2 regions of the Cupriavidus sp. GW822-FHT03E04 genome follow, and region 1 is predicted to be linked to the other one. Evidence: predicted binding sites of a transcription regulator. Region 1 holds the regulator's gene; the other holds the start of a gene.
The links. The regulator sigma-54, encoded in region 1, starts transcription at its own class of promoters, with help from an activator protein. The targets are predictions, from matches to a motif close to TGGCANGNAANCTGCTTT.
Positions count from the first base shown of each region.

Region 2: AC1RQC_RS13945 (GTP cyclohydrolase II) is a predicted target of sigma-54. The motif match lies at 6,440-6,457, and genes of this name have one in related genera.

Region 1 covers NZ_JBXANI010000016.1:158,426-167,902, reverse strand. Annotated here, with positions in the region: gene AC1RQC_RS23940 (monovalent cation:proton antiporter family protein) at 1-393, opposite strand, end outside; gene AC1RQC_RS23935 (KpsF/GutQ family sugar-phosphate isomerase) at 545-1,528, shown strand; gene lptC (LPS export ABC transporter periplasmic protein LptC) at 1,544-2,170, shown strand; gene lptA (lipopolysaccharide transport periplasmic protein LptA) at 2,225-2,869, shown strand; gene lptB (LPS export ABC transporter ATP-binding protein) at 2,916-3,701, shown strand; gene AC1RQC_RS23915 (RNA polymerase factor sigma-54) at 3,837-5,312, shown strand; gene hpf (ribosome hibernation-promoting factor, HPF/YfiA family) at 5,362-5,712, shown strand; gene ptsN (PTS IIA-like nitrogen regulatory protein PtsN) at 6,097-6,552, shown strand; gene hprK (HPr(Ser) kinase/phosphatase) at 6,588-7,559, shown strand; gene AC1RQC_RS23895 (PsiF family protein) at 7,748-8,071, shown strand; gene rapZ (RNase adapter RapZ) at 8,191-9,108, shown strand; gene AC1RQC_RS23885 (LON peptidase substrate-binding domain-containing protein) at 9,175-9,477, shown strand, end outside.
Region 2 covers NZ_JBXANI010000008.1:312,012-321,488, reverse strand. Annotated here, with positions in the region: gene AC1RQC_RS13970 (ABC transporter ATP-binding protein) at 1-1,198, opposite strand, end outside; gene AC1RQC_RS13965 (BMP family protein) at 1,305-2,312, opposite strand; gene AC1RQC_RS13960 (TetR/AcrR family transcriptional regulator) at 2,302-3,018, opposite strand; gene upp (uracil phosphoribosyltransferase) at 3,018-3,677, opposite strand; gene AC1RQC_RS13950 (URC4/urg3 family protein) at 3,829-5,151, opposite strand; gene AC1RQC_RS13945 (GTP cyclohydrolase II) at 5,148-6,386, opposite strand; gene AC1RQC_RS13940 (acyltransferase family protein) at 6,663-7,781, opposite strand; gene AC1RQC_RS13935 (hypothetical protein) at 7,949-8,425, opposite strand; gene AC1RQC_RS13930 (MGDG synthase family glycosyltransferase) at 8,493-9,477, opposite strand, start outside.

The DNA of each region.
Region 1 (9,477 bases):
GGCGGTGGATGACATGGCCAGCGCGCCGCCCAGCGCCACCGAGGCCTGCCAGGACAGCGGAAACAGCCAGTTGAACGCCCAGCTCGCCGGAATCACGGCCAGGAGCGACAGCACCACCTGCGAGCCGCCCAGGCCGAACACCTGCCGCTTCATCGCCTTGAGCTTGCCCAGGCTGAACTCCAGGCCGATCGAGAACATCAAAAAGACCACGCCGAACTCGGCCAGGTATTTGGTTTGCGCGGTATCGCTGGCCAGGCCGAGCGCATGCGGCCCGATCAGGATGCCCACGACCAGGTACCCCAGCATCGGCGGCAACTGCAACATGCGAAACGCGACCACGCCAAACACGGCGGCGGCCAGCAGGACAAGGGTAAGGTCCAGCGGAGAGTGCATCGACAGGGTCAGGGTACGCCGCGCCGGGCACCGGGCCGGCCCGGTGCGGGCGGCCCTGCCGGCGGATTACGGCAAGCGCGATGGCCGCCCCGGCCGCCCGATCCCAGGAACAGCCCAAGCGCCATCGCATTCGTTGGTATACTTCGTCGCCATGATAGCTAATTTCAATGCGGATCGAGCACTTAGGCTCGCTCGCGAAACCCTCCAGATCGAAGCCGACGCCGTCGCTGCCCTCGCAGGCCGCCTGGACGACGGATTTGCGCAAGCCGTGCAACTGACGCTCAATTGCAGCGGGCGCGTCGTCGTGTCCGGCATCGGCAAGTCGGGCCACATCGGCCGCAAGGTCGCGGCCACGCTGGCCTCGACCGGCACGCCCGCGTTTTTCGTGCATCCGGCCGAGGCCAGCCACGGCGACCTGGGCATGGTCACGCGCGACGATGTGCTGATCGCCTTTTCCAATTCCGGAGAGACCGCCGAGTTGCTTTCGATTGTCCCGATCGTCAAGCGCATCGGCGCCAAGCTCATCTCCGTGACCGGCAACCCCGCCTCCACGCTGGCCCAGCTGGCCGACGCGCACCTCAATGCCGGCGTGGAAAAAGAAGCCTGCCCGCTCAACCTGGCCCCGACCGCCAGCACCACCGCCGCACTGGCGATGGGCGACGCGCTCGCGGTGGCGGTGCTGGATGCCCGCGGCTTCGGCGAGGAAGACTTTGCCCGCTCGCATCCGGGCGGCGCGCTCGGGCGCAAGCTGCTGACCCACGTGCGCGACGTCATGCGCAGCGGCAACGCGGTGCCCAAGGTACGCGAGAGCACGCCGCTGGCACAGGCCCTGATGGAAATCACCCGCAAAGGCATGGCAATGACCGCGGTGGTGGACCCGGACGACCGCCTGATCGGCGTCTTCACCGATGGCGACCTGCGCCGCCTGCTCGAAACCCCGCGCGACTGGAAGACCGTACCCATCAGCGAGGTCATGCACCGCACACCGCATACCGTCGGGCCGGACCAGCTGGCCGTGGAAGCCGTGCAGGTGATGGAGGCGAACCGCATCAACCAGATGCTGGTGGTCGACGCAGAGCGGCGCCTGGTCGGCGCGCTCCACATCCACGACCTGACCCGCGCCAAGGTCATCTGAGGCCAGCCCATGCCTATGCGGGAAATCCTGTCCTCCCTGAGCCGGCTTGCCATGCGAGCCCTGCCCCTGCTGCTGATGGCACTGGTGGCGGGCAGCACCTTCTGGCTGGTGCAGGTCAACTCCCCGAAAGAAGCGGACACCGGGCCGGTAGGCAAGAAGCATGAACCGGATTACTACATGATCCGTTTTTCCGCGACCGAGCTTGCCGAGGACGGCAACACCAAGCTGCGCTTCACCGGCGACAAGATGATCCACTTCGAGGACGACCAGACCTACGAAGTGACGCGCCCGGCCATGCGCTCCTATGAAATCGACCGTCCGCCCGTCACCGGCCACTCTGATCGCGGCACGATGAACGCGGAAGGCTCGGTCATCGACCTGTTCGGCAATGCCTTCATCGTGCGTACCCAGGGCCCCGACCCCGCCAAGGATCCGCAGATGACGGCCGCCTCGGAGTATTTCCAGGTGCTGGTGAACGATGACATCGTCAAGACCGACAAGGCTGTCAAGCTGACCCGCGGCCCGTCGGTGATGACCGCCAACGGCCTGGTCTTCAACAATGTCACTCGCGAAGTACAATTGCTGGGTAACGTACGCGGCACCATCATCACGGGGCCGCCGCCGGCGAGTCCCACGAAGTAGCCCCGAAGCCGCCCGCGGGCACCAACCGCCCGCGTCAACCGCCATCACGCCAACATGAATCCATTCCCGACGACTTCGTCCTGTCTGCGCCGCAGCACGGCCGCTTTGCTGACGCTGGCCGCCGTCCTGGGCCTCACGCTGGCCGCGCCCGCCAGCGCCGAAAAGGCCGACCGCGAAAAGCCGCTGGTCCTGGAGGCCGACAATGCCAGCTACGATGACGTCAAGCAGGTCTATGTACTGACTGGCAACGTGGTGCTGACCAAGGGCACCATGGTGCTCAAATCCGACGCAGCCGAAGTCCGTACCGATCCCGAGGGCTACCAGTACGCGGTCGCGACCTCCAAGGGCGGCAAGCAAGCCTATATCCGCCAGAAGCGCGACAACGTCGACGAGTACATCGATGGCTGGGGCGACCGCATCGAATATGACGGCAAGCAGGAGTTGTCCAAGCTGATCGGGCGCGCCCGCATGGCCCGCCTGGCCGGCGCCAAGCTGGTCGACGAGATCCGCGGCGCGGTGATCACCTATGACAGCCGCAACGAGTTCTACACGGCCAGCGGCGGCGCCGAGAACGCGACCGCGGGCAGCCCGTCGGGCCGCGTGCGCGCCGTGCTGTCGCCCCGCCAGGAGCAGCCCGCCAGCGGTGCCGCAGCCAATCCGCTGCCGCTCAAGCCGGCAACTGCCCCCGTCAACCCCTGACCTGACGCCGCCACGTCCCTGATCCACGGATTCTGACTTCACCTTCATGACCGCTACCCAAACCGCACCGTCCCAGCCCGCCACCCTGAAGGACAGCAGCACGCTGGTCGTGCGCCACCTGAAGAAGCGCTACGGCTCGCGCACCGTGGTCAAGGACGTGTCGCTCGACGTGAAGAGCGGCGAGGTGGTCGGCTTGCTGGGCCCCAACGGCGCGGGCAAGACCACGTCGTTCTACATGATCGTGGGGCTGGTGGCGCTGGACGAAGGCGATATCGTGCTCGACGACAAACACATCAGCGGCCTGGCCATCCATGAGCGAGCACGCATGGGCCTGTCCTACCTGCCGCAGGAAGCCTCCGTGTTCCGCAAGCTCAATGTGCAGGAAAACATCCGCGCAGTGCTGGAGCTGCAGCTCAACGATGGCAAACCCCTGGGCAAGGCCGAGATCGAGCGCCGGCTGGACACCCTGCTGGATGACCTGCAGATTGCCCACCTGCGCGACAACCCGGCGCTGTCGCTGTCCGGCGGCGAGCGCCGCCGCGTGGAAATCGCCCGCGCGCTGGCCTCCGCGCCGCGCTTCATCCTGCTCGACGAGCCCTTCGCCGGCGTCGACCCGATCGCGGTTGGCGAAATCCAGCGCATCGTCAGCTTCCTCAAGGCACGCAATATCGGCGTGCTGATCACCGACCACAACGTGCGCGAGACGCTAGGCATCTGCGACCACGCCTACATCATCAGCGAAGGCGCGGTGCTGGCGTCCGGGCAGCCTGAGGACATCATCGCCAACGAGTCGGTGCGCAAGGTCTACCTGGGCGAGAACTTCCGCATGTAAGGGCGCGCGGCGCCTGCCGCGCATCGCCCCCCGGGCGGCTTCGGTGTCGCCTTTTATCCTTCAAACGATCATAGCGACACCAGCGATAGCAATTTCCGTTCCATCAGTACGGAAGTTGGGCATAAAATAGGTCGCATGAAACCGTCGCTACAGCTCCGCCTCTCGCAGCATCTCGCGCTTACGCCGCAACTCCAGCAGTCGATCCGGCTGCTGCAACTGTCCACGCTTGAACTGCAGCAGGAAGTGGAACAGGCGCTGACCGAGAACCCCTTGCTCGAGCGTGAGAACGACTGGCTGGACAGCCCGTTGCGCGTGTCTTCGGACGGCTCGGTGAACCTGCAGAGCGCGCCCGCGCCAGCGCCCGCCGATGGCCAGGGCACCAGCGAGAACCGCCCCGATGGCGCGCCCGAAGCCGACGACAGCTACTCTGACAGCAATGAGGATTACGGCAGCGACTGGAGCCTGGACGACTTCGCCCGCCGCCCGCAAGGCGAAGACGACGAAAAAACCCCGATGCAGCTGCGCGACGCCGAGCCCACGCTGCGTGAACACCTCATGGAACAGCTGGCGCCGCTCAAGATTTCCCTGCGCGACAAAGGGCTGGCTATCTTCCTGGTCGAGTCCCTGGACGATGACGGCTACCTGAGCACCACGCTCGAGGAAATCTGCAGCGAGCTGCCGGAGGAGCTCGAGTTCGAGGTCGACGAGATCCAGGCTGTGCTCACGCTGCTGCAGAGCTTCGATCCGCCGGGCGTCGGGGCACGCAACGCCGCCGAGTGCCTGGCGCTGCAATTGCGCAGGCTCAAGCATCCGCAGCGCGAACTGGCGCTGAGCATCGTCACCAACCACCTCGAGCTGCTGGCGGTGCGCGATTACACGCGCCTTAAAAAGGCGCTGCAAGTGGACGAACCGGAACTCAAGGCCGCACATGAACTGATCCGCTCGCTCGCGCCCTATCCCGGCCATGCCTACAGCCGGCCAGAAGCGGACTTCGTGGTGCCTGATGTTTTTGTTCGAAAATTGAGCGGCGGATGGATCGCCCACCTCAACCCGGATGTGATGCCGCGGCTACGCATCAACGACATGTACGCGCAGATTTTGCGCGGTGCAAAAGGCGATGCAGGCGCGGCCGGACTGCAGCAAAAGCTGCAGGAAGCACGCTGGTTGATCAAGAATATCCAGCAAAGGTTCGACACGATATTGCGCGTCGCACAAGCCATTGTCGAACGTCAAAAGAACTTCTTCACCCACGGTGAAATTGCGATGCGCCCCTTGGTTTTGCGGGAGATTGCCGATACACTGGGTTTACACGAGTCCACCATCTCTCGGGTGACTACCAATAAATACATGGCAACGCCGATGGGGACTTTCGAGCTGAAGTATTTTTTTGGCTCTCACGTATCCACAGAAACCGGCGGCGCGGCCTCATCAACGGCAATCCGTGCGTTGATCAAGCAATTGATAGGAGCCGAAGACGCTAGGAACCCCTTGTCCGATAGCCGGATTGCCGAATTGCTCGGCGAGCAAGGCTTTGTGGTAGCACGGCGTACCGTTGCCAAATACCGCGAAGCGCTCAAGATTCCCGCGGTCAATCTCCGTAAGACTTTGTAGCCGAGCTGCATCGCCTGCCTGATGCAGCTCTTTCAGAAGGAGAAACGCTATGAACTTCAAGATCAGTGGACACCACTTGGACATCACGCCCCCTCTGCGTGAGTACGTGGAAACGAAACTGGAGCGTATCGTCAGGCATTTCGATCAAGTCATTGGCGTAAGTGTGCTGCTCTCTGTCGACAATACAAAAGAAAAGGACCGGCGGCAGTACGCGGAAATCAATCTACATCTCAAGGGCAAGGACATCTTTGTCGAAGCGCATCATGAAGACCTGTATGCCGCTATCGACGCACTGGTCGACAAGCTCGACCGGCAGGTGATTCGCCACAAGGATCGCGTGCAGAGCCACGACCGTGAAGCGGTCAAGTATCAGATGGCCGCATCGCAGATGCAGCAATGACCGTGCCTGGCGGCCCACATACCGGGCCGTCGGTGTCAGTCCCTTGAAAAATGGAATCAAGCCGCGCCCAGAGCGCGGCTTTTTCGTTGCAGCCTACCCGATCGGGCCACACAGGGGATTCCGCAACGCATATGTACCAGTGTATGCTGTGCAATACATGGTTGACCGGCCTAGCCATTCCGGTGCATGCAGCACCGCTTGAGCGCATCGGCTATTGCAATGCACAAAGCGGAAGCGGGCCTGCTCTATAATGGCCAGACGCCCGACACCGGCATGGGGGGACACCCGGTGGAAACCTCGGGCCTTGGTTTTTTTACCTCTTTCCGCCCGGTGGGACGCCTCCTGGCCCCGGGCCTGCTTACTAGAAAACCCTGCGCATTCCACATGAATCGTTTGGCTAAATTGCTGCCACCCGGCAACATCAACCTCGACGTCAGCGTCACCAGCAAGAAGCGCGTGTTCGAACAGGCCGGGCTCCTCTTCGAGAACAACCATGGCGTAGCGCGCGCGACCGTGACCGACAACCTGTTCGCCCGCGAGTCGCTCGGGTCCACCGGCCTGGGCGCGGGGGTTGCGATCCCCCACGGCCGCATCAAGGGACTGAAGCAGCCACTGGCCGCCTTCATGCGCCTGGCCGAGCCGATCCCCTTCGAGTCGCCCGACGGCAAGCCGGTCGCGCTGCTGATCTTCCTGCTGGTGCCCGAACAGGCCACCCAGCAGCATCTGGAAATTCTCTCCGAGATCGCCCAGTTGCTGTCCGACCGCGAGATGCGCGAAGGACTGGCTACCCTGCCCACCCCCGACGACGTGCACCAGTTGCTGACGCAATGGCACCCTTGATCCGGCACTGAAAGCCCGTCCCTGAAAGCACCCGAATGGAACTCACTGGCGTCACCTCGCAGTCGATCTTCGACGACAACGCAGCCGATATCAAACTCTCCTGGGTAGCAGGACTGGAGGGCGCGGACCGGGCCTTCGATGTCGAGTTCGCGCGTGAAGCCACGTCCGCGGCCGATCTCGTCGGCCACTTGAACCTGATCCACCCGAACCGGATCCAGGTGCTGGGCAAGCCCGAAATCACGTATTACCAGCGCCTCGATGACGAGATGCGCAAGCGCCAGATGGGCGAGCTGATCCTGCTGGAGCCGCCGTTCCTGGTGATCGCCGACGGCATGGAGCCGCCGCCCGACCTGGAACTGCGCTGCACGCGCTCGTCCACACCGCTGTTCACCACGCCGGTGTCTTCGGCCGCGGTGATCGACCACCTGCGCCTCTATCTGTCGCGCATTTCCGCGCCGCGCGTGACCATGCACGGCGTATTCCTCGACATCCTCGGCATGGGTGTGCTGGTGATGGGCGAATCCGGCCTGGGCAAGAGCGAGCTCGGCCTGGAACTGATCTCGCGCGGACATGGGCTGGTCGCGGACGATGCCGTCGATTTCGTGCGCCTCGGGCCGGACTTCATCGAGGGCCGCTGCCCGCCGCTGCTGCAGAACCTGCTGGAAGTGCGCGGCCTGGGCCTGCTCGACATCAAGACCATCTTTGGCGAGACTGCGGTACGCCGCAAGATGAAGCTTAAGCTGGTGGTGCAACTGGTTCGCCGCAACGATGGCGAATTCGAGCGCCTGCCGCTGGACTCCCAGTATCTCGACGTGCTCGGCCTGCCCATCCACATGGTCAAGATCCAGGTGGCGGCCGGCCGAAATCTCGCCGTGCTGGTCGAGGCCGCCGTGCGCAACACCATCCTGCGCCTGCGCGGCATCGACACGCTGCGCGACTTCATGGACCGCCAGCGCGCCGCGATGCAGGCCGATGTCGCATCGCGGGGTCAGGGCCGGCTACTCTAGGTTTGGCGGGCCCACGCCATGCGACCACGACGGGGCCGTTTTCAATTGCTTACATCCGGCCGCGCTTCGATGGTCAACGCGATTGGGGCATAGGCCGTTTTGTGCAGTAATGGGCATTGGGCCCAGCCCGGAGTTGCCGAGCCGACAGGCCAGCAGCCATGAAGTTTTCCACAGCCAGGAGAGCAAGCATGAAAAAATTGATCGCGATGTGCGTGCTGGTAGCCCCGCTTTTTGCCACCGGCGCCTTCGCCCAGAATGCACCGGCCGCTGCACCCGCGGCACCGGCGGCACCTAACACCCAGCAGGACAAGATGAAGGCTTGCAACACGCAGGCCACCGGCAAGAAGGGCGATGAGCGCAAGGCCTTCATGAGCAATTGCCTGTCCAATAAGCCCGCGGCCGCACCCGCCAAGAACAGCCAGCAGGAAAAGATGAAGACCTGCAACGCCCAGGCCACCGGCAAGAAGGGCGACGAGCGCAAGGCCTTCATGAGCGACTGCTTGTCCAAGTAAGCTACCGGCATCACTTGCGGCGCGGACGTGTAAAAATGGCGAACCTCTTCGGTTCGCCATTTTTTCTGGCACGGCGCCGTCATGACGGCGTCATCACCTGATGTTATGCTTGTCGTGCTATGCGCATCATACTTATCACCGGGATCTCCGGCTCCGGCAAATCCGTTGCCTTGAACGTACTGGAAGACGCGGGCTACTACTGCGTCGACAACCTGCCGGCGCAGTTTATCCCGGAGTTGGCCCAGTACCTGGCGGCGCAGGGCTACACCCATCTGGGCGTCGCCACCGATATCCGTAGCCGTGAATCGCTGGACGAGCTGCCCGGCACGCTGCGCGACCTCGCCTCCGAACACCAGGTCCGGGTGGTCTTCCTGACCGCCAATACCGATGCGCTGGTGCAGCGTTATTCCGAGACGAGACGGCGCCATCCGCTGTCGATGCGCGCAGCCATGGCTGGCCTCTCGGCCAATCCCAGGAACGAGAATCTCGCCGATAGTGCCGCCGAGACCGCACTCAACGACACCTCGCTGATCGAGGCCATCGAGATGGAGCGCGAGCTCCTGAGCCCGCTGGCGGAGGCTGCGCACCGCATCGACACCAGCAATGTGCGCACCAATACATTGCGCGCGTGGATCAAGGAATTCGTGCGCGGCGATGACCTCAAGCTCACATTGCTGTTCGAGTCGTTCGGCTTCAAGCACGGCGTGCCCAGCGACGCCGACCTGGTGTTCGACGTGCGCTCGCTGCCCAACCCCTACTACGACCTGGCACTGCGCCCACTGACCGGCCGCGACGAGCCCGTGATCGACTTTCTGCAGAGCCAGCCGATGGTGCTGGCCATGGCCGAGGACATACGCGCCTATGTGGAAAAGTGGCTGCCAAGTTTCATCGCTGACAATCGCAGTTACCTGACCGTCGCAATCGGTTGCACTGGGGGGCAGCATCGCTCCGTGTACATCGCGGAAAGACTTGCCAACTATTTTCGCGCCCATGGTAATGTGCTGGTGAGACACCGCGAGCTCGCGCCGGGCGGCTAAACGCCGCACCGCCAGGTTTCGCGGTCAGGCTCGGCAATCCTCGCCCGAAACCTTTGCTGGCTCAGCATGTCCTCACCCGCCACGCCCGGCTCATCCGCATCGTTCGCCGCCCCGCACAGCACCTCGGCGGGGCCTACGTTGGATAGCCTGCCGCTGTTTCCGCTGCATACCGTACTCTTTCCCGATGGGCTGCTGCCACTGCGCGTGTTCGAAGCGCGCTATGTGGACATGGTGCGCGCCTGCATGCGCGATCGCACGCCCTTCGGTGTCTGCCTGATCGCCAGCGGCAATGAGGTCGCCCGCCCGGACGAGCCCACCATGCCCGAGACGATCGGCTGCCTGGCCGACATCATCGACTGCAATATGGAA
Region 2 (9,477 bases), on a different contig from region 1:
TGCGCACATCGAAACGCGCGACTAGGTCCCGCGCGAAGCGCTGCGCGGCGGCGCGCCGGATGACACCCCAGCGCGAAAAGCGCGGCTCGCTGAGTTGTTCACTAACGGCGTTCTCCCACACGGCAAGATCGCCCACCACGCCGATCGCATGGCGATCCTCCGGCACGCGTGCCACGCCAGCCCCAATCCATGCGCGGGGCTTTGCGGGCATCGGCTTGCCTGCCAAGGTGACACGCCCCTCACTAGCCTCCAGCGTACCGCTGGCCAGCTCCGCCAATGCGGCCTGTCCGTTGCCTGAGACACCGGCAATGCCGACGATCTCGCCGGCACGCACCTGCAGGCTGACCTCGCGCAGCAGCGCGCGCCCGTTGGCAGCGCGCGCGCCTACGTGCTCCAGCGCGAACACGGGTGGCGCCGCGTTGCCATTGGCGCCATCCTCGACACTCGGCCGCGCCGCGCGTTCCGGCATCGCTACCACGCGGCCGACCATCAACTCCGCCAGTTCAGCCTTGGTGGTCTGCGCCGCTGCGCACTGCGCGACCAGCTTGCCGCCACGCAGTACCGCGATGCGGTCGGAAACACGCAGCACCTCGTCAAGCTTGTGGCTGATAAAAATCACTGACAATCCTTCGGCGATCAGTTGCGCCAGCGTGGAGAACAGCGTCTCGGCCTCGTGCGGCGTCAAGACGGCAGTCGGCTCATCGAGAATCAGCACGCGGGCGCCGCGATACAGCGCCTTCACGATCTCCACGCGCTGGCGCTCTCCCACCGACAGCTCACCGACCCTTGCCTGGGGGCGCACCGCCAGGCCGAAGCGCACAGCCAGGGCCATCACCTTGTCGCGCGCGGCGCGCCGCTCCAGGCGCCATTGCCACAGCGGCTGGGTGCCGAGCATGATGTTGTCCAGCACCGAGAGATTGTCGGCTAGCGTGAAATGCTGGTGCACCATGCCGATGCCGGCTGCCAGCGCCGCGCGCGGCTGGCCGGGCGGCAACGGCTGGCCGTCCACCTCCACCGTGCCGGCGTCGGCCACGTAGTGCCCGAACAGTATGCTGACCAGCGTGCTCTTGCCGGCGCCGTTCTCGCCCAGCAAGGCCAGCACCTCCCCGCGCTGCAACTCCAGCGAGATATCGTCGTTGGCCACAAGCGGGCCGAATCGCTTGGTAATGCCGGCAAGGCGCAGGATAGGGGTGGGCATGGATGGCTGATGATGGCGTTTAAAAGCGTCGACGGTTTGCTCCCCTAGCCCAAACGCGGGCGGGGGGAGCAAACGCAGCCGGGCACTTCAAGTGGCTCTGGCCACCTCACTGCGACGACTTCGGCTCCGTTTCCACCAACTTCACCGCGAACTTGCCATCGAGGATCGCCCTCTCTTTCGCCTTGACCTTGGTCATCACATCACTGGGCACCTTGCCGTCGAACGTGCCCAGCGGCGCCAGTTCCGCGCCCTTGAACTTCATCAGCGAATAAGGGCCGTAGTCCTCGCTCTTGAACTGGCCGGCCTTGACCTTGCCGAGCGCGGCGCCCACGGTGGGCTCCATGTTCCACAGCGCCGAGGCCACCACGGTAGCGGGATACTGCGGCTGCGTGTTGATGACATTGCCGATCGCCAGCTTGCCCTTTTCCTTCGCGGCGTCGGATACGCCAAAGCGTTCGGCGTAGAGCACGTCGGCGCCCTTGTCGATCATGGCGAAGGCCGCTTCCTTGGCCTTGGGCGGATCGAACCACGAGCCGATGAAGCTGACCGTGAACTTCACCTTGGGATTGACCTCGCGCGCGCCTTCCATGAAGGCGTGCATCAGCCGATTGACCTCGGGGATGGCGTAGCCACCCACCATGCCGATATGGTTGGTCTTGGTCATGCCGCCGGCGATCATGCCACTGAGGTAGGACGGCTCCTGGATGTAGTTGTCGAACACCGAGAAGTTAGGCGCCTGCGGCTTGCCGGAAGAGCCCATCAGGAACGCAGTCTTGGGATAGTCCTTGGCCACCTTGCGCGCGGCCGCCTCGACGGCGAACGATTCGCCCAGGATCAGCGACGAGCCCTGCTCCGCGTACTGGCGCAGCACGCGCTCATAATCGGCGTTGGACACGCTTTCCGAGAACACATAGTCGATCTCGCCGCGCGCCTTGGCCTCGTTGAGCGCCTTGTGAATGCGCGACACCCATTGCTGCTCGACGGGCACGGTGTATACCGCCGCCACCTTCAGCTTGGCCTGCGCCTGCGCCGGCACGACGCCACCGAGTGCGGCCACGCTGGCGGCAGCCGCCGCGAATTTCAACCAGGACCTGCGCTTACCCTCAAAACTCATGGCTCTCTCCCCTTGTTGACGATAACTCCACGGCCAGGCCAGCCGGTTCCAGCCCGCAACCGCGCAGCAAAAGCCGCACCAGGTGGTCGGTGGCCTGTTCATAATCGCGCTGGCCCAGGTGGCTCACCCCAAGCACGGCGCAAACTTGCGACTCAAAATCGGCATAGGTCTGGGTGGCGGCCCAGATTGTGAAAAACAGGTGCTGCGGATCGACGCTGGCCATCTCGCCGCGCGCGATCCATTCCCGGATCACGCCGGCCTTGCGCGCCACCAGCGCGCGCAGCGCACCGCTGAGCACGTCGCGGATCTCCGGCGCACCGTGCAGCAATTCGTTGGCAAACACGCGCGAGGCATCCGGATGGCTGGCAGACAGCCGCATCTTGGCGCGGATGTACTGCTCCAGTGCCACCTGGGGCCGCTGCTCCGCGCCGATGATGTCGGTCTCGGACAGCCACAGCGCGAGCGTATGCGCCAGCACGGCCCGATATAGCGCCTGCTTGGTGCGGAAGTAGTAATGCAGGTTGGACTTCGGCACGCCGGCGCGCGTGGCGATCTCGTTCATGGTCGCGCCGGCAAACCCGGCCCGGGCGAACACGTATTCGGCCGCGCGCAAGATCAGCGCCTCGTTCTCCTGGCGGATGCGCCCCCCCGCCACTTCCCGCGGCGGCGGAAAGCATGGCGGTGGCGCCGTAGCCGGCGCTCCCATTACTTGGTGCCGTAGAGGCGGTCGCCGGCGTCGCCCAGGCCTGGCACGATGTAGCCGTGCTCGTTGAGTTCCTCGTCAATGGCCGCGGTGACGATGGCAACGTCGGGGTGCGCCGCTCGCAAGGCCTTCAAACCCTGCCGCGAAGCGATCAGGCACACGTACTTGAGCGTGCTCACGCCGGCTTCCTTCAAGCGGTTGAGCGCGGCGATGGCGGAGTTGCCGGTAGCCAGCATCGGGTCGACCACGATCACCAGCCGCTCATGGATGTCTTCCGGCATCTTGAAGTAGTACTCGATCGGCTCCAGCGTTTCCGGGTCGCGGTACAGGCCGATATGCCCGACCCGCGCGGCCGGCAGCAAGTCCAGCATGCCATCCAGGAAACCATTGCCGGCCCGCAGGATCGACACCAGGCACAGCTTCTTGCCCGAGAGCACCGGCGACTGCATGGGCGCGATCGGCGTCTTGATGGCGATGGTCTCCATCGCCAGGTCGCGGGTCGCCTCGTAGGTCAGCAGCTGGCTGATCTCGCGCACCAGCCGGCGGAAATTGTCGGTGGTGGTGTCTTCGCTGCGGACCAGCGTGACCTTGTGCTGCACGAGCGGATGATCCACTACCATCACGGACGCAGTGGCGGGCGGTACGGCGGAGAGGTCGGTCATGATGCGCTCCTGGAAGGCGATAGCGGATAGCACTTGCTGGTTGCTCATGCTGTTTGCTGTTTGCTGTTTGCTGTTTGCTGTTTGCTGTTTGCTGTTTGCTGTTTGCTGTTTGCTGTTTGCTGTTTGCTGTGGCGCGGGTCTGGCAAACCCGCTAGAACACCGTGCCGTCGCTGTTGATGGCGAAAGGCGGCGGGCCACCTGGCCTGCGCTTGGCGGCAATGCGCCGCCCCGCGGCCCAGGTGCCGCCCTCCAGCACGCGGGCCAGCGGGAACGACTCTGCCGACAACCCGAGCGCCTCGCGCACGGACGCGGCCACGAGGTCGAGTCCCGTCACCGTGAGCGCGCGCCATTCCACGATAACCGGCTCATCCACCGTGTGCGCCACGGCAGTGAAGCCAGGGTCGCGCGGCACCATCAGCTCGAAATCGAACAGCAGCCCGCCGTTGCGGTATTCGGGCAAGCCCGTCAGGACCTCTAGCCCGGTCACGGTCAGGCCGGCATCTTCCAGCGGTTCCAGCAGCGAGTAGGTGAGCCACTGGGTCAGCTTGTGAAAAGGCACCAGGCCATCAGTACAGGCCGGGTGGTGCCAGCAGTCGCCCAGCGACACGCCTTCCAGGCTCACGCGCCCGGGCCATACCGGCCCCAGCGCCACCAGCAGCGTGGTAAGCACGAAGCCGGCCTCGATCCGCCCAGAGCTGGCATGCGCCTTGATGTAGTCGAACAGGTTGCCCAGCCGCGCCGGCGAACCAAAGACCGCTGGCGTGGCTTGCGCCACCTCGCCAAGACGGCGCAACAGCCCGGCGCGTCCATCCAGGCCCACCAGCGGGTTGTGCTGGGCCACCTGGAACGCGGTTGCGATGGAAGACGCATCGATACGCATCAGGCGCTCGGCATCGGAGCGCAGCGGCTGCCCCGGCTGGGCGGAGAAGCCGCCGCGCGCGAACAGGTCGAAGCTGGCCACGCCGAGCCCTTCGGAGCGCGTCAGCGACAGGTCGCTGGCAGGATCGCGATAGCGCCAGTCCGGGCCTGCGCCGGCATCCAGCAATACGCTGGGAATCACCAGGTCGATGCCGATGCGGGCGCGCTCCTCACGGTCGGCCTCGCCGGAGAGCCCGCCGCGTTCGCACAGGATCTGCCAGCGGTCCAGCTTCTCGCCAGGGCCGCCGCTCTCGAAATGACGCCAGCGGCTGTGGTACGGCACGTTGAGGTCGGGATAGCGCTGGCGGATGGTGGCCGCCACGTAATCGGCCACTGCCGGGATCCGCTCCGGATGCCAGGTAAACAGCTCGGACGCGCCGGCTGCCACATGATCCGTCACGGCAGCACAGCGCGTGCGTACCGCCTGGCCGGTGAGCAACGCGGCGGCCGGATGGCCCGGCGGCACGGGACTGGCCCAGCCACCGGCATCATCCTCGCCGTTGATGAAGGGATTCGCGGCGCCGCGCACGCCACCCGCTTCGGGTATCTCGTTCATTCGTGCAGTCCTCTACCCTTGGCCAGCGCAAGTTCTTCCGCGTCGGGCGGGGTATAGCTCGTGAAGTAGCCAGCCGCCACCTTGGCGTCGATTTCCACGCGGGCATCGGCCGGGATCAGTGCATCGGGAATCGCGACCTGCTCGACCACCTCGATACCCTGAGCGGTCAGCGCCCCGTGCTTCATATTGCTCATCGAAGCCCAGCGGTCGATACGCCTGATGCCGAGCCAGTGGAACACGTCGGGCATGAGTTCCTGGAAGCGCATGTCCTGCACGCCGGCGATACATTCCGTGCGTGCGAAATAAGTCTCGGCCCGGTCGCCGCCAACCTGGCGCTTGCGGGCGTTGTAGACCAGGAACTTGGTCACCTCGCCCAGCGCCCGGCCTTCCTTCCGGTTATAGACCACCAGCCCCACACCGCCCTGCTGCGCCATCTCGATGCACACCTCGATGCCGTGGGCCAGGTACGGCCGGCAGGTACATATGTCGGAGCCGAACACGTCCGAGCCGTTGCACTCGTCGTGCACGCGGCAGGCCACCTTGGTCTCGGGCTTGCCAAGCTGGCTGACATCGCCGAAGAAGTACAGGGTCATGCCGCCGATCGGCGGCAGGAACACTTTCAGGTCGGGGCGCGTGACCAGTTCCGGAAACATGCCGCTGGTCTGCTCGAACAGGCTGCGGCGCAGCATGCTCTCCTTGATCTCGAAGCGGCGCGCCAGCCCCGGCAGGTACCAGACCGGATCGATCGCGGCTTTGGTGACCCGCACGTCGCCATTGGCATGAAGGATCTGCCCGTCGGGTGTGAGCCGGCCGGCCGCAATGGCGCCCATCAGTTCCGGCATATTGATGTGGGCACGCGTAATGGCGATCGAGGGACGGATGTCGATGCCCGCGGCGATCCGGTCGCCGAAGGCGCTGGAAACCAGGTGGCCCCAGGGATCCATCGAGACGATCTTGTCCGGATCGCTCCACTGCGGGTGAGGCCCGATGACCTCGGCCGGCGAGGTATCGGTGAGATCAGCGCGGTGGTCTCGCTGCAGCTTGCCGGAGGCCACCGCCAGCGCGCGGTAAACCGCGTATGCGCCGGAATGGGTGCCGATCACATTGCGCTGAGCCGGATTGGTCAGGCTTGCGATCACGGGGCCGCGCTCCGCTGCCGTGGCGGCCCCCCAGTGGATTGGCTCGGCCGGCTTGTCGCGGCGCGCGTGCGAGGTCAGGACAATATGATCGGACATGGCAGCCTCGGAACAAGAATCCTGACCAAACGGTCAGGTTTACGATTCCATAGTAGGCAACCTTCGTGCCATATCCCAATGCTCGTTTTTACCTTGTGTTGCACGCCGCACGATGCCGCTTGCGCACCGTGCCTGTGCGCAAGCGCCGCGGCCAGCACCAGTCCTGGTGCATAGGCACCATGCAAAAGCGGCACCGGGCCGCTGGGGCCGGGTGCCGCTGGCTATGCCTTCGGATAAACCGAAAGCGCTATCGGGACTATCGGGGCTATCGGTCGGTCAGGTTGACCGTTGCTGCCCCGCCTCCTGCCGCTGGACCGGCTCGTGGGCAGCGGGCCACAGCGCCAGGCGCAATGCGCGCAACGGCGCACCGCTCTCCACGTAGCGATGGAACAATGCCCCCGCGGCGTTGCTGAGCAGCCAGGCCAGCACCATGCCGAGCGCATTGAGGAGGGGCTGGTGCGGAGCCAGATGGAAGACCAGGGCATTCACCACCAGGCAAATCGGGAAATGCACCAGGAACACCGAGTAGGAAATACGCCCGAAAAATGCCAGGAACTGGGCCTGCGGCCAGTGCTCAAGCCAACCGCCACGGCGCGCCGTGCCGAGCAGGAGCGCGATGGCCAGCGCCACCGCGATGCGCAGCCGGAAATCCACGACCAGCGCTGCCAGCACCACGGTGCACAACACCAGCAGTGCCACCGGCGAACGCTCAGGCTCGGATGCCCAGAAGGCCAGCGTGCCCAAGCCGTAGGCGCCGAAGAAGTAAATCGCCCAGATATCCCATGTGGCATCACGGTTGAACCAGAACAGTGAAGCCAGCACCAGCCCGGCCACCGCCAGCGGGCCCATCGGGCTGCCGCCCACGTCAAACCATTGCTCGCAGCGGCGGGCTGCCCACAACGCCACCATCAACAAGGCGAACAACTGCAGGTCGATGGCCACATACCAGACGCCGGCAGACAAGGCATCGAAGTCCAGCACGTTGTGCAGCAGCAGCACATGCGCCAGGAACTGGTGCAGGCCGGGGGCACCGGGAATGGAGTCGTGATGCATCCAGGTGCGCGCGATGGCGGCACCGGCAATGGCAATCAAGATAGCCGCGGTATAGGGCACCACCAGCTTCTGATATCGGCGCCAGATTGCCTGCAAGGGGCGCGGCACCATCAAATGCCCGCCGGGCGCCACGCTGCGCGCCGCCAGGAAGCCGCTGATGACGAGGAACACCTGCACGGCGATGCGCGCGTACTGCGAAAACCAGTCGAGCAGACCGGGCGCCAGCACGTGGGCCGCATCGGACATGGGGCCATAGAAGGCAAGATGGTGCAGCACGATCAGCTGTGAACTGATCGCCTTGAGAGCGTCAATGCACGCCATGCGCGAAGGACGGGGGCTCATTTGTTATAAGAATGCTACAAAGTACACAAGGGCCGGATTCTACTCCCAGGAAACAGGATGGCGCCAAAACGGGCCACGATGCACCGCCGCAAAATGGCGAGAAGCGTTGTATTGGTCACACATTGCGCCGCAACATATGCACCAAACAGCATATTGACTGCATTTGCCTAAAAACTGTAACGATTCCCCACCGGCCCCCTGCATGACAGCCAGAGCAACGCCGCCGCCACGCCCAGCGAAACCCAATAATCGGTAGGCGCGCCGGCCCACCAGTGGATGTGCCAGGGCACGAAACTCGGCGCAAAGCGCGCCAGCCCGAATGCCGGGTTCAGCACGAACCAGAGAAAATCCTCGCTGATCCAGAACACCATGATGCAGGCGATCACGCGCGCCTCGGCGCGCCAGTTCCAGCGCCCGCCGAACACCAGTGAAAAATGGAAGAACAGCGCCACGCAGGGGAATACCCACGCGTGATACCCCGTCATCGGGCGCCCGCCCCAGAAAATATCCAGCAGCCAGTGATGCTCGATGCGCCAGGTGGGCAGGTTGGCCGCCCAGCCCGCGGCGCCCTCGATCTGGATCTCCACGTTAGCGAAGAAATAGGCCAGCAGCAGGGTCCACGCCACGGTCAGCACCAGCACCATCGGATGGCGCGACGGATAGGACTGGCCCGCGTGCCGGGTGGAAGAAGACAGGTTCAGCGCGCGCATCTCAACGCGCCGCCGTCGCAGCCGCGCCGCCGTGGCCGGCTAGCTGGCCGGACCGCGCCAATTGCCCGAGCACGGTTTCCAGCACACGGCGCGCCGCCGCCGGTTGCCCCAGCGCGCTAGCCCGCGCACGCATCTGGTCGAGCCGCGCCGGCTCCGCCAGCAAGAGGCGCACCCGGTATTCGAGCGATACCAGGTCGACCGCCTTGAGCGCAGCGCCTTGCTCCAGCAGGTAATCGGCATTGCGCTCTTCCTGCCCGGGAATCGGCGCATTGACCACCATCGGCACGCCCATCGCCAGGCATTCGGACGTGGTCAGGCCGCCGGGCTTGGTGATGACCAGATCGGAGCACGCCATCAGACGCTCCACCTCATTGGTAAAGCCGAAGGGAAAGAGCCGCCCGGAGTGTGCGGCGGCGAGGGTCTTGAGCCGCGCCAGCGCGGTCTCGTTGCGCCCGGCAAGCACGATCAGCTGGAAATCGTGCTCCAGCCGCATCAGCGCGCCGGCCACTTCATCAAGGCCGCCAAGGCCTGCCCCACCCCCCATCAGCATGATGGTGCGCCTTGCCGGATCGAGCCCGAAATGCTGTGCGCAGGCCTGGCGATCCTGCGGATGGGAAAACGCCGGCACCACCGGAATCCCTGTGGTATGGATGCGGCCAGCCTCGATCCGGCTGGCCCGCATGCGAAACGCGATTTCCTCGCTGGCGGCAAAGTAACCCGTCATATGGGGAATCACCCACATGCCGTGCAGATCAAAGTCCGTCACCTGCACCCACACGGGCACCGCCAGCCGCTGCCGGCGCACCTCATGCATCAGGATCTCGGCGGGCAGGAAGTGCGTGCAGACGATGGCATCCGGGGCGAACTCGTCGATCGCACGGCGCAGCGCGCGCGTGCTCAGCCGCTCGGCGGCGCGCCGCAGCTTTTGCATCGGCGCTGCCGGGTCGGCCTCGGAAGTGTGCTGGTACAGCATGCCCCAGAGGGCC